DNA from 4 places in the Roseateles microcysteis genome. Region 1 is predicted to be linked to each of the others. Evidence: predicted binding sites of a transcription regulator. Region 1 holds the regulator's gene; each other region holds the start of a gene.
The links. The regulator sigma-54, encoded in region 1, starts transcription at its own class of promoters, with help from an activator protein. The targets are predictions, from matches to a motif close to TGGCANGNAANCTGCTTT.
Positions count from the first base shown of each region.

Region 2: the regulator sigma-54 is predicted to act here: its motif matches at 2,037-2,054, upstream of glnA (type I glutamate--ammonia ligase).
Region 3: the regulator sigma-54 is predicted to act here: its motif matches at 1,409-1,426, upstream of V3596_RS10805 (circularly permuted type 2 ATP-grasp protein).
Region 4: the regulator sigma-54 is predicted to act here: its motif matches at 2,780-2,797, upstream of V3596_RS18420 (CmpA/NrtA family ABC transporter substrate-binding protein).

Region 1 is NZ_JBAJMV010000007.1:241,016-245,201, reverse strand. It holds gene V3596_RS19765 (TonB-dependent receptor) at 1-1,115, opposite strand, end outside; gene V3596_RS19760 (RNA polymerase factor sigma-54) at 1,560-3,059, opposite strand; gene lptB (LPS export ABC transporter ATP-binding protein) at 3,080-3,859, opposite strand; gene lptA (lipopolysaccharide transport periplasmic protein LptA) at 3,856-4,186, opposite strand, start outside.
Region 2 is NZ_JBAJMV010000005.1:264,862-269,047, forward strand. It holds gene V3596_RS15525 (sterol desaturase family protein) at 1-958, shown strand, start outside; gene V3596_RS15530 (EI24 domain-containing protein) at 1,008-1,862, shown strand; gene glnA (type I glutamate--ammonia ligase) at 2,122-3,537, shown strand; gene V3596_RS15540 (hypothetical protein) at 3,626-4,135, shown strand; gene glnL (nitrogen regulation protein NR(II)) at 4,170-4,186, shown strand, end outside.
Region 3 is NZ_JBAJMV010000003.1:386,226-390,411, forward strand. It holds gene V3596_RS10795 (hypothetical protein) at 1-601, shown strand, start outside; gene V3596_RS10800 (LytR/AlgR family response regulator transcription factor) at 609-1,346, shown strand; gene V3596_RS10805 (circularly permuted type 2 ATP-grasp protein) at 1,682-3,109, shown strand; gene V3596_RS10810 (alpha-E domain-containing protein) at 3,194-4,162, shown strand; gene V3596_RS10815 (proteasome-type protease) at 4,184-4,186, shown strand, end outside.
Region 4 is NZ_JBAJMV010000006.1:381,099-385,284, forward strand. It holds gene V3596_RS18410 (ABC transporter ATP-binding protein) at 1-473, opposite strand, end outside; gene ntrB (nitrate ABC transporter permease) at 478-1,377, opposite strand; gene V3596_RS18420 (CmpA/NrtA family ABC transporter substrate-binding protein) at 1,388-2,605, opposite strand; gene V3596_RS18425 (ANTAR domain-containing response regulator) at 2,884-3,492, opposite strand; gene V3596_RS18430 (FKBP-type peptidyl-prolyl cis-trans isomerase) at 3,619-4,023, opposite strand.

The sequences.
Region 1 (4,186 bases):
TGGTTGATGGCCAGCGTGCGCGCCGTGCTGCCGTTGATCGCGCTGGTCTGCGCCGTGGTGAGATTGGGGAAGGCAGTGAAGCAGTCGGCCTTGCTCTGCGCAGCGGCCGATTTGGTGATCAGCTCCAGCGGCGTGGCTGCATTGAAGGTGCCGCCGGCCGTCAGCGGCGAGGCCAGGAACGTGGCGTTGACCGTCGGGTCGGTCTTGGAGACCGTGGCCGGGTTGAAGGCAAAGGTCTTCTCCGGCGAGTTGTCGAAGTCCGCCTGGCGCAACAGGCCTTGCAGGCCGTTGACGCCGCCATTGCTCTGCTGATGGCTCTCGCTGTTGTAGTTGGACTTGTTCAGGTTGACCAGCACGCCCAGACGCTTGTCCAGGAACTTGTCGGCCAGCACCAGGTTCAGGTTGGGCGTGGTCTTCCTGTTCAGGGAGCTCTCGGTGGCGGCCACGCGCAGCGAGTAATAGGGCTTCTTGAAGTCCAGGCCGGTCCGCGTGTTGATGATGATGCTGCCGCCGAGCGAGCCTTCGGTCATCGCGGCGGTCGAACCCTTGACCACGTCCACGCTCTTGATCAGGTCCGACGAAAGCTCGCGGAACTCGACACCGCGGCCACCGCCACCACCCAGCAGGTCGGTGCCGCCACCAGCCTGCACGGCCTGGCCATCCATCTCCACACGCGTGAGATCGGCGCCGGTGCCGCGCACCGAGACGCTCACGCCTTCGCCGAAGTCGCCGCGGTCCAGCGCCACACCGGCAATGCGCGAGATCGCTTCGCCGATATTGCGGTCAGGGAAGGCACCGACGTCTTCCGCCACGACCGAGTCGGTGGCCGTGGCCGCGCGCTTCTTGCGGTCGATGCTGGACTGCTGCGAGAGCCGCGTGCCGATCACCAGCACCGAGCTCAGCTCGGCCGTGGCCTTCGCTGCCGGCTTCTTGTCATCCTTGCTGTCCTTGGCCTGTTCACCGCCTTGCGCCGCTTCGGCCGCGGGCTTGGCCGGCGCTACGGGCGTCGTGCTCGCTTGAGCCATCGCGGCCTCGCTGGCCATCAGCGTGAGGGCCATGGAAACGGCCAGGGCCAGGCCATCCGGCCGCAAGGCCAGTTTCGAAATCTTGTTCACAAGCTGTCTCCGTCACCGGGCTTGGCCGGCACTTTTTGTCATTGACTGGTGTTCACCGCAAGCGCCCCGAGGCTTCACGAGGCGGCGATCTACAAGCCTGCTTGCAAGGCCCGGATGAGGCCCGCCTGCGCTTGTGAGGAGTCCAGCTTATGAGGACGGGTCCGAATCGATGTATGACGCTTGTGCGTCGAACTATCGGAATTTTGAATAGCGGATGAATCGGCCGGGAGGCAAGGTTTCCGGTCACCCACTTTGCGGGTTATCCCGGGCGGATTCAGGGCGCATCAATCAACGCCTTGATCGTTTGTGCCGGCGCTGTTGCGGTGCGGCGACTGACGCGGCAAAGTCCTAGCAAGTCGCTGGGTCATGCGTTGGCAGCGCGCTGCGCGGCAGGCATTCAGGGCCCCGTTCAGACCCCCGCTCAGACCCCAGGTCAGAGTCGCGTCAAAGCGCCTTGCGCAGATTGGCCGGCGCAATTTTCAGCGCCTCGCGGTACTTGGCCACCGTGCGCCGCGCCACCTGGATGCCCTGCTCTTCCAGCATGTCGGACAAGGCGCTGTCGGACAGCGGCTTGTTGTTGTCTTCGGCGTCGACGAACTGCTTGATCAGCGCGCGCACCGCCGTGCTGGAGGCATTGCCGCCGGCATCGGTGTTGAGGCCGGACCCGAAGAAGTACTTCAGCTCGAAGGTGCCATGCGGCGTGGCCATGTACTTGGCCGTGGTCACGCGCGAGATGGTCGATTCATGCAGGCCCAGCTCGTCGGCTATTTCTCTGAGCACCAGCGGCTTCATCGCCAGCGCCCCATGCTGGAAGAAGCCCTTCTGCCGCTCGACGATGGCCTGCGAGACACGCAGGATGGTGTCGAAGCGCTGCTGGATGTTCTTGATGAACCAGCGCGCCTCCTGCAATTGGCCGCCCAGCGCGCTGTTGCTGATGCCGCCGCGCGTGGCGCGCAGCGCATTGGCATAGAGCTCGTTGATGCGCAGCTTGGGCGCGACCTCGGGGTTGAGCATCACACGGAATCCGCGGCCGCTCTTGCTGACGATCACGTCCGGCACCACGGCCGCCGCCTCGCCTGGCGCAAACGGCCGGCCCGGCTTGGGCTCCAGTGTCTGGATCAGCGTCTGCGCCTCGCGCAGCAGCTGTTCGTCGGCGCCGGTGAGTGCCATCAGCTTCTTGCTGTCGCGCCGGGCCAGCAGCTCCAGGTGGTTCTTGCAGATCAGGATGGCCACCACCTGCACCTGGCTGCGCGGCCGCGTGCGCAGTTGCAGGAGCAGGCATTCGGAGAGGTCCCGGGCGCCGACACCGGTGGGCTCCATGCTCTGCAGCCAGCGCAAGGCCACCTGCAGGCGTTCCAGCAATTCCTCGAGTGCCTCGGGGTCGTCTTCACCGGCGAGCGAGGCGGCGATCTCTTCCAGCGGGTCGGCCAGGTAGCCGTCGTCGTTCAGCGATTCGATCAGCACCAGGAGCGCGGCGCGGTCTTCGCTGCTGAAAGACATGCCGGCCATCTGCTGTTGCAGATGCTGCTGCAGGCTGATGGACGGCGCCTCGGTCTCGGGCCTTTCTCCGTCTTCGCTGCTGGAGCTGGCGCTGCCGGGCAGCTCGCGGATGCCGTCGAAGTCGTCGCCCTCGGTGCCGTTTTCCCAGTCTTCGCGCTCGGTGGTGCCGAAGTCCTCGGCCTTGATCTCGCTCGCGGCCTCACCATCGCCTGAAGGTGCCGAGTCGGGTTCGTCGGACGCGTTGCCGCGGACTTCGCTGAGCTCGGGTGCGGTGACCGCGCTGCCGAATTCCTCGTCGGTCTCGAGCAGCGGGTTCTGCGCCAGCATCTGCTCCACTTCCTGGTGCAGCTCCAGTGTGGAGAGCTGCAGCAGCCGGATCGACTGCTGCAACTGGGGCGTCAGCGCCAGATGCTGACTGAGCCGTACCTGCAGGGTGGGTTTCATCTCAGCGCAGCCCCAGCAGCCTACATTTTGAAGTGTTCGCCGAGGTACACCTTGCGCACGTCGGCGTTGGCCACCAGCTCGTCGGGCGTGCCTTCGGCCAGCACCTCGCCCTCGCTGATGATGTAGGCGCGGTCGCAGATGCCCAGGGTCTCGCGCACGTTGTGATCGGTGATCAGCACACCGATGCCGCGCGCCTTCAGGAAGCCGATGATGCGTTGGATCTCGAGCACGGCGATCGGGTCCACGCCGGCAAAAGGCTCGTCCAGGAGGATGAAGCGCGGCTGCGTGGCCAAGGCGCGGGCAATCTCGACCCGGCGGCGCTCGCCGCCCGAGAGCGCGGGTGCCGGGCTGTCGCGCAGCTTCTCGATCGAGAGCTCGTGCAGGAGGCTGTCCAGCATCTCGTTGATGCGGGTCTTGGTCCAGGGCTTGCCGTTCTCGTCCTGCTGCAGCTCCAGCACGGCGCGGATGTTTTCCTCGACGGTGAGCTTGCGGAAGATCGAAGCCTCCTGCGGCAGATAGGACAGCCCGAGGCGCGAGCGGCGGTGGATGGGCAGGCGCTCCAGCGCCTCGCCATCGAGCCGGATCTCGCCGGCGTCCGCCCGCACCAGGCCGACGATCATGTAGAAACTGGTGGTCTTGCCGGCACCGTTGGGACCCAGGAGGCCCACGACTTCACCGCTGTCCACGGCCAGGTGCACGTTCTTGACCACGCGACGCACGCCGTAGGTCTTCTGCAGTCCGTCGGCCTCAAGCCGGCTCGGGCGGTCCGGTGCCGCCGCTGCGCTGTCGATGCCGCTCATGAGGGCTTGCGAGGCGTGGTTTGCAGCGTGGTGCTGGGCTGCAGTTGGGTAGGTGCGCTGCTGGCGGACGGCAATGCCTCGGGCGCACTGGCTGCGCGCGGCATCAACACCATGCGGCCGCGGCCGTTGGGGCTGCGCTCGACATTGCCGCCGCTGGTCTTGAAGAGTTCGCTGCGGTTGTCATAGGCGATCTCGCCACCGGTGGTCTCCCCGGTGACGAGGCCGTTGCGCAGTTGGCGAAGCACCGCATTGCCGACGAAGCGGACGGTTTCCTTGCGGCTGTCGTATTCGATCTGGTCGGCCCTGCCTTCGATCACCTCGCCCGGC
Region 2 (4,186 bases), on a different contig from region 1:
CAAGCTGGTCGAGCTTTTCGGCGAAGCCCAGCAATGGCTGTTCGAGTCGCTGGTCCAGCCTCTCGTGTTCGGCATCGGCCTGGGCGCCCGCCTGGAAGACGCCTACGAGGCCACCGGCTGGCTGCTGGTCGGCCTCTTGCAGATCGCCGTGATGCTGACCGTCTTGCGCGCGCTGGAACGCTGGCGACCGGTCGAGGCGGTGAGCGACCGCGCGGCCGTGCGGGTCGACATCCTCTACACGCTCATCCATCGCCTGGGGCTGTTCCGGCTGGCGATGTTCTTCAGCCTGGACCCGATCTTTGATGCCCTGTCCGGCGAGATGCGCATGCTGGGAGTGCCGACCTGGCAGCTCGACGGTCTCTGGCCCGGCGTGACTGACCAGCCGATGGTGAGCTTCCTGCTCTACCTCTTGGTGTTCGACTTGCTCATGTATTGGCTGCACCGCGCGCAGCATTCCTTCAACTGGTGGTGGTCCCTGCATTCGCTGCATCACAGCCAGCGCCAGATGACGCTGTGGAGCGACAACCGCAACCACCTGCTGGACGATGTGCTGATCGACGCCGCCTTTGTGCTGGTGGCGCGCCTGATCGGCGTGGGCCCGGGGCAGTTCGTGGCCCTGGTGGCGATCTCGCAGTTGATGGAAAGCCTGCAGCATGCCAATGCGCGGATCTGGTTTGGTGCCGTGCTGGAGCGCGTGCTGGTGAGCCCGCGTTTCCATCGCCGCCATCACTCCATCGGCATAGGCCACGAGTCGGGCGGCCGTGGCACGCTGGGCGGCCACAACTTCGCAGTGCTGTTCCCGCTCTGGGACATCGTCTTCGGCACGGCCGACTTCAAGCTGCAATACGATGCCACCGGCGTGCGCGACCAGCTGCCCGAAGAGGGCGGGCGCGACTACGGCCGCGGCTTCTGGGCCCAGCAGTGGCTGGGCTTGAAGCGCCTGGCCGGCCGAGGCTGAACAGCTGGCCAGCCAGCAAGACAAGCGCAGGAGAGCAGCTTTGGAACATATGAGCCGACTGGGCGACTCTTTCTGGCGCGCGGCCGCCTACTGCCTGCACCCCAAGGTGATCGGGCTGTCGCTCCTGCCCTTGCTGGTGGTGGCGCTGCTCAGCGGCGTCTTCATGTATTTCGGCTGGGAGGCTTCGGTCGCCGGTGTGCGTGCCACGCTCGAGCAATGGAAGCTGGTCGAAAGCCTGCTGCAATGGCTGGACGCCATGGGCGCCGGCGGCTTCCGCAGCGCGCTGGCGCCGCTGGTCGTTCTGGCCATGGTGTTGCCGGTGATCGTGCTCATGAGCCTCCTCCTGGTCGCGCTGTGCATGACGCAGGCCATCGTGGGCCTGGTGGCGGCCAGGCGCTTCCCGACCCTCGAGAAGAAGCAGGGCGGCGGCCTGATCCAGGGCGTGTTCATCGCGCTGGGCGCTACCTTGCTGGCCTTGGGCGCGCTCGTCGTCAGCATGCCTTTCTGGCTGATACCGCCGGTGATCCTGATCCTGCCGCCGCTGATCTGGGGCTGGCTGAGCTTCAAGATCTTCAGCTTCGACGTGCTGGCAGCCCATGCCTCGGCCGAGGAGCGCCGGCAACTGCTGCAGGCGCATCGCGGGCCACTGCTGGCCATTGGCGTGATCACCGGTTATCTGGGCGCGGCGCCGGCCTTCATCTGGGCCCTGGGCGTGATGGCGGTGGTGCTGGCGCCGTTCCTGATCCTGGTGACGATCTGGCTCTACATGCTGGTCTTCGCCTTCTCGACCGCCTGGTTCGCCCACTATGCGCTGGCCGCCTTGCAGCAGCTGCGCGCGGCCGCAGTGCCGCCCGCGCCGCCACCACCGCCGGTGGAGCTCGAAGTGCTCACGCCACTGAGCTGAAATGCTGCGCCAATTTGGTGCCAGGTTAGGCGCCATTTTGGTGCCCGACGTTGGCGCGTGGTGCACTTCGGAGGTGCGTAAACCCTGATCGTCGGCCCCGTCGCGGCGCATAATGTGGCCTCGCAGCGCCTGTGCACCAGAGGCAGGCGGCCAACAGCGGTTTTGTCATGGTGTTGGCACACAAACTGCTAATTAATACCCCGTAGCGCCCACGCGCTCGCCGAATTCCACATTGAACCTACTGCAGCAGGAGCTATTGATGGCCAAGACCGTCGCCGACGTGATGAAGATGGTGAAGGAAAACGAAGTCAAGTTCGTCGACTTCCGCTTCACCGATACCCGTGGCAAGGAACAGCATGTGTCCGTGCCGGTTTCCCACTTCGACGAAGACAAGTTCACGTCGGGTCATGCATTCGACGGTTCGTCGATCGCCGGCTGGAAGGGCATCGAAGCCTCCGACATGCTGCTGATCCCGGACCCGAACACGGCCAATATCGACCCCTTCTTCGAAGAGCCGACCCTGATCCTGTCCTGCGACGTGATCGACCCCACCGACGGCAAGGCCTATGAGCGCGACCCGCGTTCGCTGGCCAAGCGCGCCGAGGCCTACCTGAAGTCTTCCGGCCTGGGCGACACCGCCTACTTCGGTCCGGAACCCGAATTCTTCATCTTCGACTCGATCCGCTGGGGCAATGACATGTCCGGCTGCTTCTTCAAGATCGAAAGCGAAGAAGCTGCCTGGAACACCGGCAAGGAGTACGAGCACGGTAACAGCGGCTACCGCCCCACCGTCAAGGGCGGCTACTTCCCCGTGCCCCCGGTCGACGCCGGCCAGGACATGCGCTCGGAAATGTGCCTGATCCTCGAACAGCTGGGCATCCCGGTCGAGGTGCATCACCATGAAGTGGCCAACGCCGGCCAGATGGAAATCGGCACCAAGTTCAGCTCGCTGGTGCAGCGCGCCGACTGGACCCAGCTGCAGAAGTACGTGGTGCAGAACGTGGCCCATGCCTACGGCAAGACCGCCACCTTCATGCCCAAGCCCATCGTTGGCGACAACGGTTCCGGCATGCACGTTCACCAGTCGGTCTGGAAGGACGGCAAGAACCTGTTCGCTGGCGACGGCTATGCAGGCCTGTCCGACTTCGCCCTGTACTACATCGGCGGCATCATCAAGCATGCTCGCGCGCTGAACGCCATCACCAACCCGGGTACGAACTCGTACAAGCGCCTGGTGCCTGGCTTCGAAGCCCCGGTGAAGCTGGCCTACTCGGCCAAGAACCGCTCGGCCTCGATCCGCATCCCCTACGTGGCCAACCCCAAGGGCCGCCGCGTCGAAGCGCGCTTCCCCGATCCTTCGGCCAATCCGTACCTGTGCTTCGCAGCACTGCTGATGGCGGGCCTGGACGGCGTCGAAAACAAGATCCACCCGGGCGAAGCCGCCACCAAGGATCTGTACCACCTGCCGCCGGAAGAAGACGCGAAGATCCCGACCGTCTGCCACAGCCTGGATCAGGCCCTGGAGTACCTGGACAAGGACCGCGCCTTCCTGACCAAGGGTGGCGTGTTCACCGACAGCTTCATCGATGCCTATATCGACCTGAAGATGCAGGAAGTGACCCGCTTCCGCATGGCAACGCACCCGGTCGAATACGACATGTACTACAGCCTGTAATGGCAGTGAGCCCCAGCCAAACCGGCTGATACAGACAAAGGGACGGTCTTGGCCGTCCCTTTTACATTCATGCGCCACAATCGCCCTCATGAGCATTCATCTGCGAGCTGCCCGGTACCTGTTGCCGGCTCTGCTGTTGGCCCTGCTTGGCGAGGCCAGCGCTCAGACCATCGTCTATCGTTGCCCCGGCCCGCCGGTGCTGTACACCGATGCCCTGAGCGCGAAGGAAGCGCAAGAGAAGGGCTGCCGCACCATCGAGGGCGCGCCCATCACGGTGCTGCAACCGGCGCGCCGGCCGGCACCGCCTGCCAGCGGCACAGTCAGCAGCAATGCGCGGCCGAACGAGAGCAAGGTCGAGTCGCAACAGCAACGCGGCCGCGACAGCGAGCGGCGCTCGGTGCTGCAGGCCGAGTTGCGCAATGCCGAGTCCAAGTTGTCGGAGCTGCGTGCCGAGTACAACAACGGCACGCCAGAGCGTCGTGGCGAAGAGCGCAACTACCAGAAATATCTGGACCGTGTGGCCGAGCTGAAGGCCAGCATCACGCGTCAGGAAGCCGACATCGAGGCGCTCAAGCGCGAGATCAGCAAGCTGCCTTGACTCGGCGGCCGCGGCCGCTTGCAGGAGCAGTCCGATGAGCACGAACCCACG
Region 3 (4,186 bases), on a different contig from region 1:
GGAAGAAGCCGCCGAGCGCGAGCGCAAGCTGGCGGCGGCGCAATTGCTGGCGCTGCAGGCGCGCGTCGACCCGGCGCTGCTGTCGGAGCGCCTGGCCACCATCGACACCGAGCTGCTGGAGCAGCCAGCCCGCGGCCAGGCCCGGCTGGCGGCCTTGATCGAGCTGCTGCGCGCCTTGCAGCCGCATGTGGAAGCCGAACTGTCGACACTGGCCCGCGAGCTTGTCGCCTTGCGCTCCTATGCGAGCCTGGTCAGCGCCGATGCCAGGAGCACCGAGCGGCTGCATCTGGCCGGCCTGAACGACCCACCGGAATGGCCGCTGGCGCCCATGGTCTTGCTGCCGCTGGTGCGGCCGTTGCTCGATGAGGGCACCACGCTGTGGAGCCTGTCGCTGCTGGCCGCCGAGGGACGTGCCGAGCTGTGGCTGCAGGCGCTCGGGCCAGATGCCGAGCGGACACAAGCCGCCGCCGCACGCGTGCCGATGGCCGAGCTGAACCAGCGCCTGCGGGCCGTGCACGGCAATCAGTCTTCACTGACACTGGCCGCCAACGAGATGCCGCTGTTCAAGCTGAACTGGCCCATCCCCATTGCCACGCCCTGATCGCGCCATGACCCGCATCCTGATCGCCGAAGACGAAGCGCTGCTCGCCAGCGAAATCCGCGAGGAGCTCTTGCGCCAATGGCCCGAGGCCCAGGTCGTGGCCATCGCTCGCGACGGCCATGAGGCCTTGCGCCTGGTGGAGCAATTGCAGCCCGAGGTCTGCTTCCTGGACGTGCAGATGCCCGGGCTCTCCGGCCTTGAGGTGGCGCAATTGATTGGCCGCCGTGCCCACGTCGTCTTCATCACGGCGCATGAGCGCTATGCGGTGCAGGCCTTCGACGAAGGTGCGGTCGGCTACCTCCTGAAGCCGCTGGACCCGGCGCGCATGGCCAAGACCCTGCTGCGCCTGAAGGAGCGGCTGCCGCAGCAACCGGCCGACCTTGGCGGGCTCAAAGCGCAGGCCGCGCCGGCCGGCACCGAGGCCTTGCGCTGGATCACCGTGCAGCGCGGCCGCGAGCTGCAACTGATCACGGTGGACGACGTGGTCTATTTCCGCGCCGACAACAAATACGTGGCCGTGGTCACTGCCGACACCGAGGCCCTGATCTCGGTGCCCTTGAAGGAGCTGATCCAGCGACTGGACGGCGAGCACTTCTGGCAGGTGCACCGCTCGACCATCGTCAATGCCCATGCCATCAAGTCGGTCAGCCGGGCCTTGAGCGGCAAGCTCAGCATCACGCTGAAGAGCCGGCCCGAGTCGCTGGAGGTCAGCCCGGCCTATTCGCACCGCTTCAAGCAACTCTGAGGGCAACTCTGAGGGCAGCTTTGAGGCAGCGGCTGGCGAATATCGCCCAGCCAGGCAAGACCTGGCACGTTATGTGCGACTGCAACATCAACTGCAGTTGTCTCCTCTATCCCCCAAGGATGGATTCAGCCTCGGGCCGCAAGGTCCGAGGCTCTTTTTTTGCACGCACGCCCCGCAGGCAAGACCTGGCGCACCAAGCTGGCACACGCGGCAGGCACCAGATGCAGGCACACTGGCTTTCGGCACCAACAAGGTTCATGCTTGCTGCTCAGATCAGCCATCAAACAGGCACGGGCCTTGCATTGATGGATCTGAGCCTTTCGGAGTTGTTCCCCATGCATGCGCTGACCCTGCCGCCCGCCGGCCACTACGACGAGATGCTGGAGGCCGGTGGTGCCCTCCGCCAACACTACGGCGCTTTCGGCAGCTGGCTGCAGGCGCAGTCGGCCGAGACCCTGGCCAAGAAGCGCGCCGAGGCCGACCTGCTGTTCCACAAGGTCGGCATCACCTTCGCCGTCTATGGCGACGAGGCCGGCGCCGAGCGGCTGATTCCCTTCGACATGGTGCCCCGCATCGTGCCGGCCTCGGAATGGCAGATGCTGGAAAAGGGCCTGCGCCAGCGGGTCACGGCGCTGAACCGCTTTCTCTGGGACATCTATCACGACCATGAAATCCTCAAGGCCGGCCTGATACCGACCGAGCAGGTGCTCGGCAACGCGCAGTACCAGCAGGCGATGCAGGGCCTGGACCTGCCGCATGGCATCTACGCCCACATCACCGGCGTGGACCTGATCCGCCATTCCGACGGCGGCTACTACGTGCTGGAAGACAACCTGCGCGTGCCCAGCGGTGTGAGCTACATGCTGGAGAACCGCAAGATGATGATGCGGCTCTTCCCCGAGCTGTTCTCGCGCTATGCGGTGGCGCCGGTGGCGCACTACCCGACGCTGCTGCTCAACACGCTGCGCCATGCCAGCCTTGAGGAGAACCCGACCGCCGTGGTGCTGACGCCCGGCCCCTTCAACTCCGCCTACTTCGAGCATGCCTTCCTGGCGCAGCAGATGGGTGTGGAGCTGGTCGAGGGCCAGGACCTGTTCGTCAAGGACGACTGGCTCTACATGCGCACCACGGTCGGCCCCAAGCGGGTGGACGTGATCTACCGCCGCATCGACGACGCCTTCCTCGACCCGCTGGCCTTCCGTGCCGATTCGATGCTGGGCGTGCCGGGGCTGCTCTCGGTCTACCAGAAGGGCCACCTGATCCTGGCGAACGCCATCGGCACCGGCGTGGCGGACGACAAGTCCATCTACCCCTATGTGCCGGACATGATCCGCTTCTACCTGGGCGAGGAGCCGATCCTGCACAACGTGCCGACCTGGCAATGCCGCAAGAGCGCGGACCTCGACCATGTCTTGAACCACATGAAAGACCTTGTGGTGAAGGAAGTGCATGGCGCCGGCGGCTACGGCATGCTGGTCGGCCCGGCCGCCACGGCTGCCGAGGTCGAGGACTTCAAGCTGCGCGTCAAGGCCAACCCGAGCAACTACATCGCGCAGCCAACGCTGTGCCTCTCGAGCTGCCCCACCTTCGTGGAGAGCGGCATCGCGCCCCGACATATCGACCTGCGGCCGTTCGTGTTGACCGGGCGGGAGATCACGATGGTGGCCGGCGGGCTCACGCGCGTGGCCTTGAAGGAAGGCTCATTGGTGGTGAACAGCAGCCAAGGCGGCGGCACCAAGGACACCTGGATTCTGGAAAGTTGATATGAAGCCCCCACGTTCACTTCGTTCTCTGCTCCCCGAGGGGGCGCAGGCCTCCCTTGGGGCAGCCCGGCGGGAGTCCTGATCATGCTGTCTCGCACCGCCTCCCAGCTCTATTGGATGAGCCGCTATGTCGAACGCGCCGAGAACCTGGTGCGCATGCTCGACGTGACCCAATCGCTGTCGATGCTGCCGCAGTCGCACGGCGCGCGCACCGAACTGGCCGCGCCGCTGGCCGTGACCGGCGCCCTGCAGGACTACAGCGCGCGGCATCCGCAGCTCGATGCCGAGCATCTCTTCAACTTCATGGCGCTGGACCTGGACAACCCGGCCTCGGTCCTGAGCTGCCTGCGCTCCGCGCGCGAGAACGCCCATGCGGTGCGCGGCCAGATCACGGCCGAGATGTGGGAGGCCATCAACAGCACCTGGCTGGAAGGCCGCAGCTTCCCGAAGCGCGGCATCCCGAGCGTCTCCAGCTTCTTCGACTGGGTGAAGGAGCGCTCGCACCTGTTCCGCGGCGCCACCTACGGCACCTTGCAGCGCAACGACGCCTATATGTTCATCCGCCTGGGCACCTTCATCGAGCGGGCCGACAACACGGCACGCCTGCTGGACGTGAAATCGCAGTTGATCGAACCGGCGGTCGAGACCTTGGCGCCGGTGGAAGTGGCCAGCGACAGCGCGCCCGACTTCTATGCCTGGAGCGCGCTCTTGCGCTCGCTCTCGGCCTTCGAGGCCTATCACGCGATCTACCGCGACAGCCTGGAGGGCCGCCGCGTCACCGAGCTCCTGATCCTGCGCCCCGACGTGCCCCGGAGCCTGCGCGCCTGCTGCGACGAGATCGTCGCCATCCTCCCGAAGATCGAAGCCAACCAGGGCGCGCTGGACGCCGGCCGCGTGGTCAAGAAGCGCGCCGGGCAGCTGGCCCTGCGCCTGGAATACGGCTCGGTGGACGAGATCCTCGAGCAAGGCCTGCACCGCTGGCTGACCGGCTTTCTGGATGAGTCTGCCGCCCTGAGCGAGGCGATCCGCGGCGCCTACCTGCAGGCCAGCTGATTCCCTGCGGATAATCGCGTCATG
Region 4 (4,186 bases), on a different contig from region 1:
TCCATGGCCAGCGCCCGGGCAATGCCGATGCGCTGCTTCATGCCACCCGAAATTTCCTGCGGCTTCTTGGCGGCCGCATGTCCCATGCCGACCAGCGCCAGCGCATCTAGCGTACGCTGTTTGAGCTGGGCCTTTGTCTCCTCGGCACCGAAAACGCGCTCGACCGCCAGGTACACGTTCTCAAAGCACGTGAGCCAGGGCAGGAGCGAATGATTCTGGAACACGACCGCGCGCTCGGGGCCGGGCGCCGCGATCTCGCGGCCATCGCAGATCAGGCCGCCGCTCGTGGGGGACAGCAGCCCCGCGATCAGATTCAGCAGCGTGGACTTGCCGCAGCCCGAATGGCCGATCAGCGTGATGAACTCGCCGCGCTGCACTTCGAGATTGATCTCGCGCAGTGCATGGAACTTTCCCTTGCGGGTGGAGAACACCATTTCGGCGTCCTGCACCAGGACAAATGGTTTGCTGCTCATGGGGTCAGTCCTCGCTGAAGGAGAAGCGCTGGGCCACGAGCATCAGGAGTTGCTCCAAGGCCAGGCCCACGATGCCGATCACGAAGATGGCGATGATGATGTGCTGGACGTTCAGGTTGTTCCACTCGTCCCAGACCCAGAAGCCGATGCCCACGCCGCCGGTCAGCATCTCGGCCGCCACGATCACCAGCCAGGCCGTGCCGACGGACAGGCGCACACCCGTCAGCAGGTAGGGCAGGACGGCCGGGAACAGGATGCGCGTGATGACCTTCCATTCGCTGAGGTTCAAGACGCGGGCCACGTTCAGGTAGTCCTGCGGCACGCGCTGCACGCCCACGGCGGTGTTGACGACCATCGGCCAGATCGAGCAGATGAAGATGGTCCAGATCGCGGCCGGATTGGCGCTCTTGAACACCAGCAGGCCGATGGGCAGCCAGGCCAGCGGCGACACCGGCTTCAGGAGGCTGATCAAGGGCGAGACCATGCGGTTCGCGAACTCGAAGCGGCCGATGATGAAGCCCAGCGGGATGCCCACCAGGGCAGCGAGGCCGAAGCCCATGGCCACGCGCTGCAGCGAGAACAGGATGTTCCAGCCTATGCCCTGATCGTTCGGGCCCTTGCTGTAGAAGGGGTCGGCAAACAGCTTGACGGCGGCATCGAAGGTTTGAACGGGCGTGGGAAAGCTGCCGCCCTTTTGCGTCAGCAGTCCCCACACGCCGACCAGCAAGGCCAGGCCGAGGATGGGCGGCAGCACGCGCATCCAGAAGGCGCGCCAGTCCAGCGGAGCGCGCGCCTTGGGCTGCGGCTTGGCGACGACAGCCAAGGGCTCGCGAGGCTTGGCTGCCACGGCGGCTGGCTCCTCGCTGATCACTTCGCGCGGCGAATGAAAGACTGCGGAGACCATGTTGTGCTCCTCAAGCCTTGACCTTGAACGAATCGGCGTACTTGGCGGGTTCCTTGCCGTCCCAGGTCACGCCGTCGATCAGCTTGCTGGCGCGCAGGGCGTCCTTGGGCACGCTGACCTTCAGCTGCGATGCGGCCTGCTTGTAGAGCTCGATCTGATTGATCTGCTTGGCCACGCCCAGGTAATCGGGATGGTCCTTGATCAGGCCCCAGCGCTTGTGCTGGGTCAGGAACCACATGCCGTCCGACAGGTAGGGGAAGTTCACCGCACCGTCGTTGAAGAACTTCATGTGGTTCGGGTCGTCCCAGGTCTTGCCCAGGCCGTTCTGGTAGCGGCCGAGGATGCGCTGGTTGATCGCGTCGGCGCTGGTATTGACATAGGACTTGTCGGCGATGGTGTCGGCCATCTTCAGCTTGTTCTGCAGGCCGGCATCGATCCAGCGGCTGGCCTCCAGCACGGCCATGATCACGGCGCGCGCGGTGTTCGGATACTTCTTCGCGAACTCGCCGGTCGTGCCCAGCACCTTCTCGGGATGGTCCTTCCAGATGTCCTGCGTGGTCACGGCGGTGATGCCGATGCCGTCCATGATGGCGCGGTGGCCCCAGGGCTCGCCGACGCAGTAGCCGTCCATATTGCCCACGCGCATGTTTGCCACCATCTGCGGCGGCGGCACGGTGATGACCTTGGCGTCCTTGATCGGATTGATGCCGACACTGGCCAGCCAGTAGTACAGCCACATCGCATGCGTGCCGGTCGGGAAGGTCTGCGCGAAGGTGTACTCGCGCTTCTCGGTGCTCATCAGCTTGGCGAGCGAGGCGCCATCCACGGCGCCCTTGTCCGCCAGCTTCTTCGACAGCGTGATGGCCTGGCCGTTGTTGTTCAGGGTCATCAGCACGGCCATGTCCTTCTTCGGCCCGCTGACGCCGAGGTGCACGCCGTAGATCAGGCCGTAAAGCACGTGCGCCATGTCCAGCTCGCCGTTGACCAGCTTGTCACGCACACCAGCCCACGAGGCTTCCTTGGTCGGGATGATCTTGATGCCGTACTTCTTGTCGAAGCCCAGCACCGAGGCCATCACGATGGAGGCGCAGTCGGTCAGGGGGATGAAGCCGATGCGCACCTCCTCCTTCTCGGGCTTGTCCGAGCCGGCGGCCCAGGCCATGGGGCTCATGGCACTCATGGCGGCACCGGCAGCGCCGGCCAGCAATGTGCGGCGTTCCTCGCTCATCAAACCCTCCTTGTGCAGCTTCTTTCCAGTCGTATGGCTCATCGAGATCTCCAAGCAGAAAAGGACAAAGGCGTCGCGACCAGGAGACCACTCGCGTGTCTCCATCGGTCGGACGCCTTTGTCCTTGTTCGATTCCAGAAGGGCCCACGCCGTTGCGGGCCCGACGACTTCACTTCAGCAGAAAGCGTGCCAGCGTTATTCCGGGAGATTTGGCCGGTGCACGCACCGGCCGCGCACTGTTTGCCGGCATCGCTGCGCCAGATTGGTGCAATGCAACATCAACACGGGCGCAAAAGGGAATGCGCGTCGATGACCCGCTCTGCCACGGCGGCCAACGCCTCACCGCGGTCCATCGCGAGCTTGCGCAGACGCTTGTAGGCCGCGTCCTCATCCAGGCCCAGCTCGCTCATCAGGATGCCCTTGGCCTTCTCCACGCTCTTGCGGCTGGCCAATTGCGCCTGCGCCTTGCCCAGCTCCTGGCGCAGCGCCAGGTCTTGCTCGAAACGGGCAATCGCCACCTGCAGCACCGGCGCCAGGCGCTCGGCGCGCAGGCCGGCCACCACATAGGCGCTGACGCCCGCCTTCAGGGCGCGGCGCATCGGGTCGTCGCCGCCGTCCTCGGAAAACATCACCACCGGGCGCGGCATCGTCTCCGAAACCGTGGCAAGCATCTCTACCGTGTCGCGGGTGGGCGATTCACTGTCGACGATCACCACATCGGGCTTCAAGCGCAGCACGCAGTCATGGATCAGCGTGGCCTGCTCCACCACGCCCACCACCTCGCAGCCCAGGCGCGCCAGCTCGTCGCTGATCAGCGCGCCGCGGTGGGCACCGTCATCGATCAGCAGGACGCGCAGGCCCTGGGCCAGGGAAAGGGAGTCGCTCAAGGGGGGTTGTTACGGGACAAGGGTTGCAGGGCTTGACGCAACTTCCATGCCCGCAAGCGGGCCTCAGCAATCAATCAAGGTCACAGCCCATCGCTCCATGGCCATCCCCGAGGCGACCCGCCGTGCTCAGGGCTTGACGATGCCCAGCAGCTCGATCTCGAAGGTCAGCGGCGTGTTGGGCGGAATGGCGCCGCCACCGGCACCGCGTTCGCCATAGGCCAGGGCGGCCGGGCAATAGAACTTGGCCTTGCCGCCGACCTTCATCAACTGCACGCCTTCGGTCCAGCAACGGATCACGCGGTTGAGCGGCAGGTCCATCGGCTCGCCGCGGGCGACCGAACTGTCGAACTCGCGGCCGTCGAGAAAGCGGCCGACGTAGTGCACCTTGACCTTGTCGTTCTGCGTCGGCTTCGCGCCGGTGCCGGCCACGACTTCGGTGTAGACCAGGCCCGAGGCGGTGGTGATGGGTTCGGCGGCCAAGGCCGGCGACAGGCACAGCGCGAGGGGAATCAAGGCGAGCAGCTTGCGCATGGAATTCATCCAGGGTTTTCGATGGAGCCGGATCATCGCATCGCGCGCGCATGCAAAAAATGGCTCATCGCCGATCTGAGGGGGAGACTCATGCAGGCACGTAGCTGCCGTTCGTTTTCTTGTTCCTCGGTTGGTCGAAGATCAGGCCGCCAGCGGGTTCCCC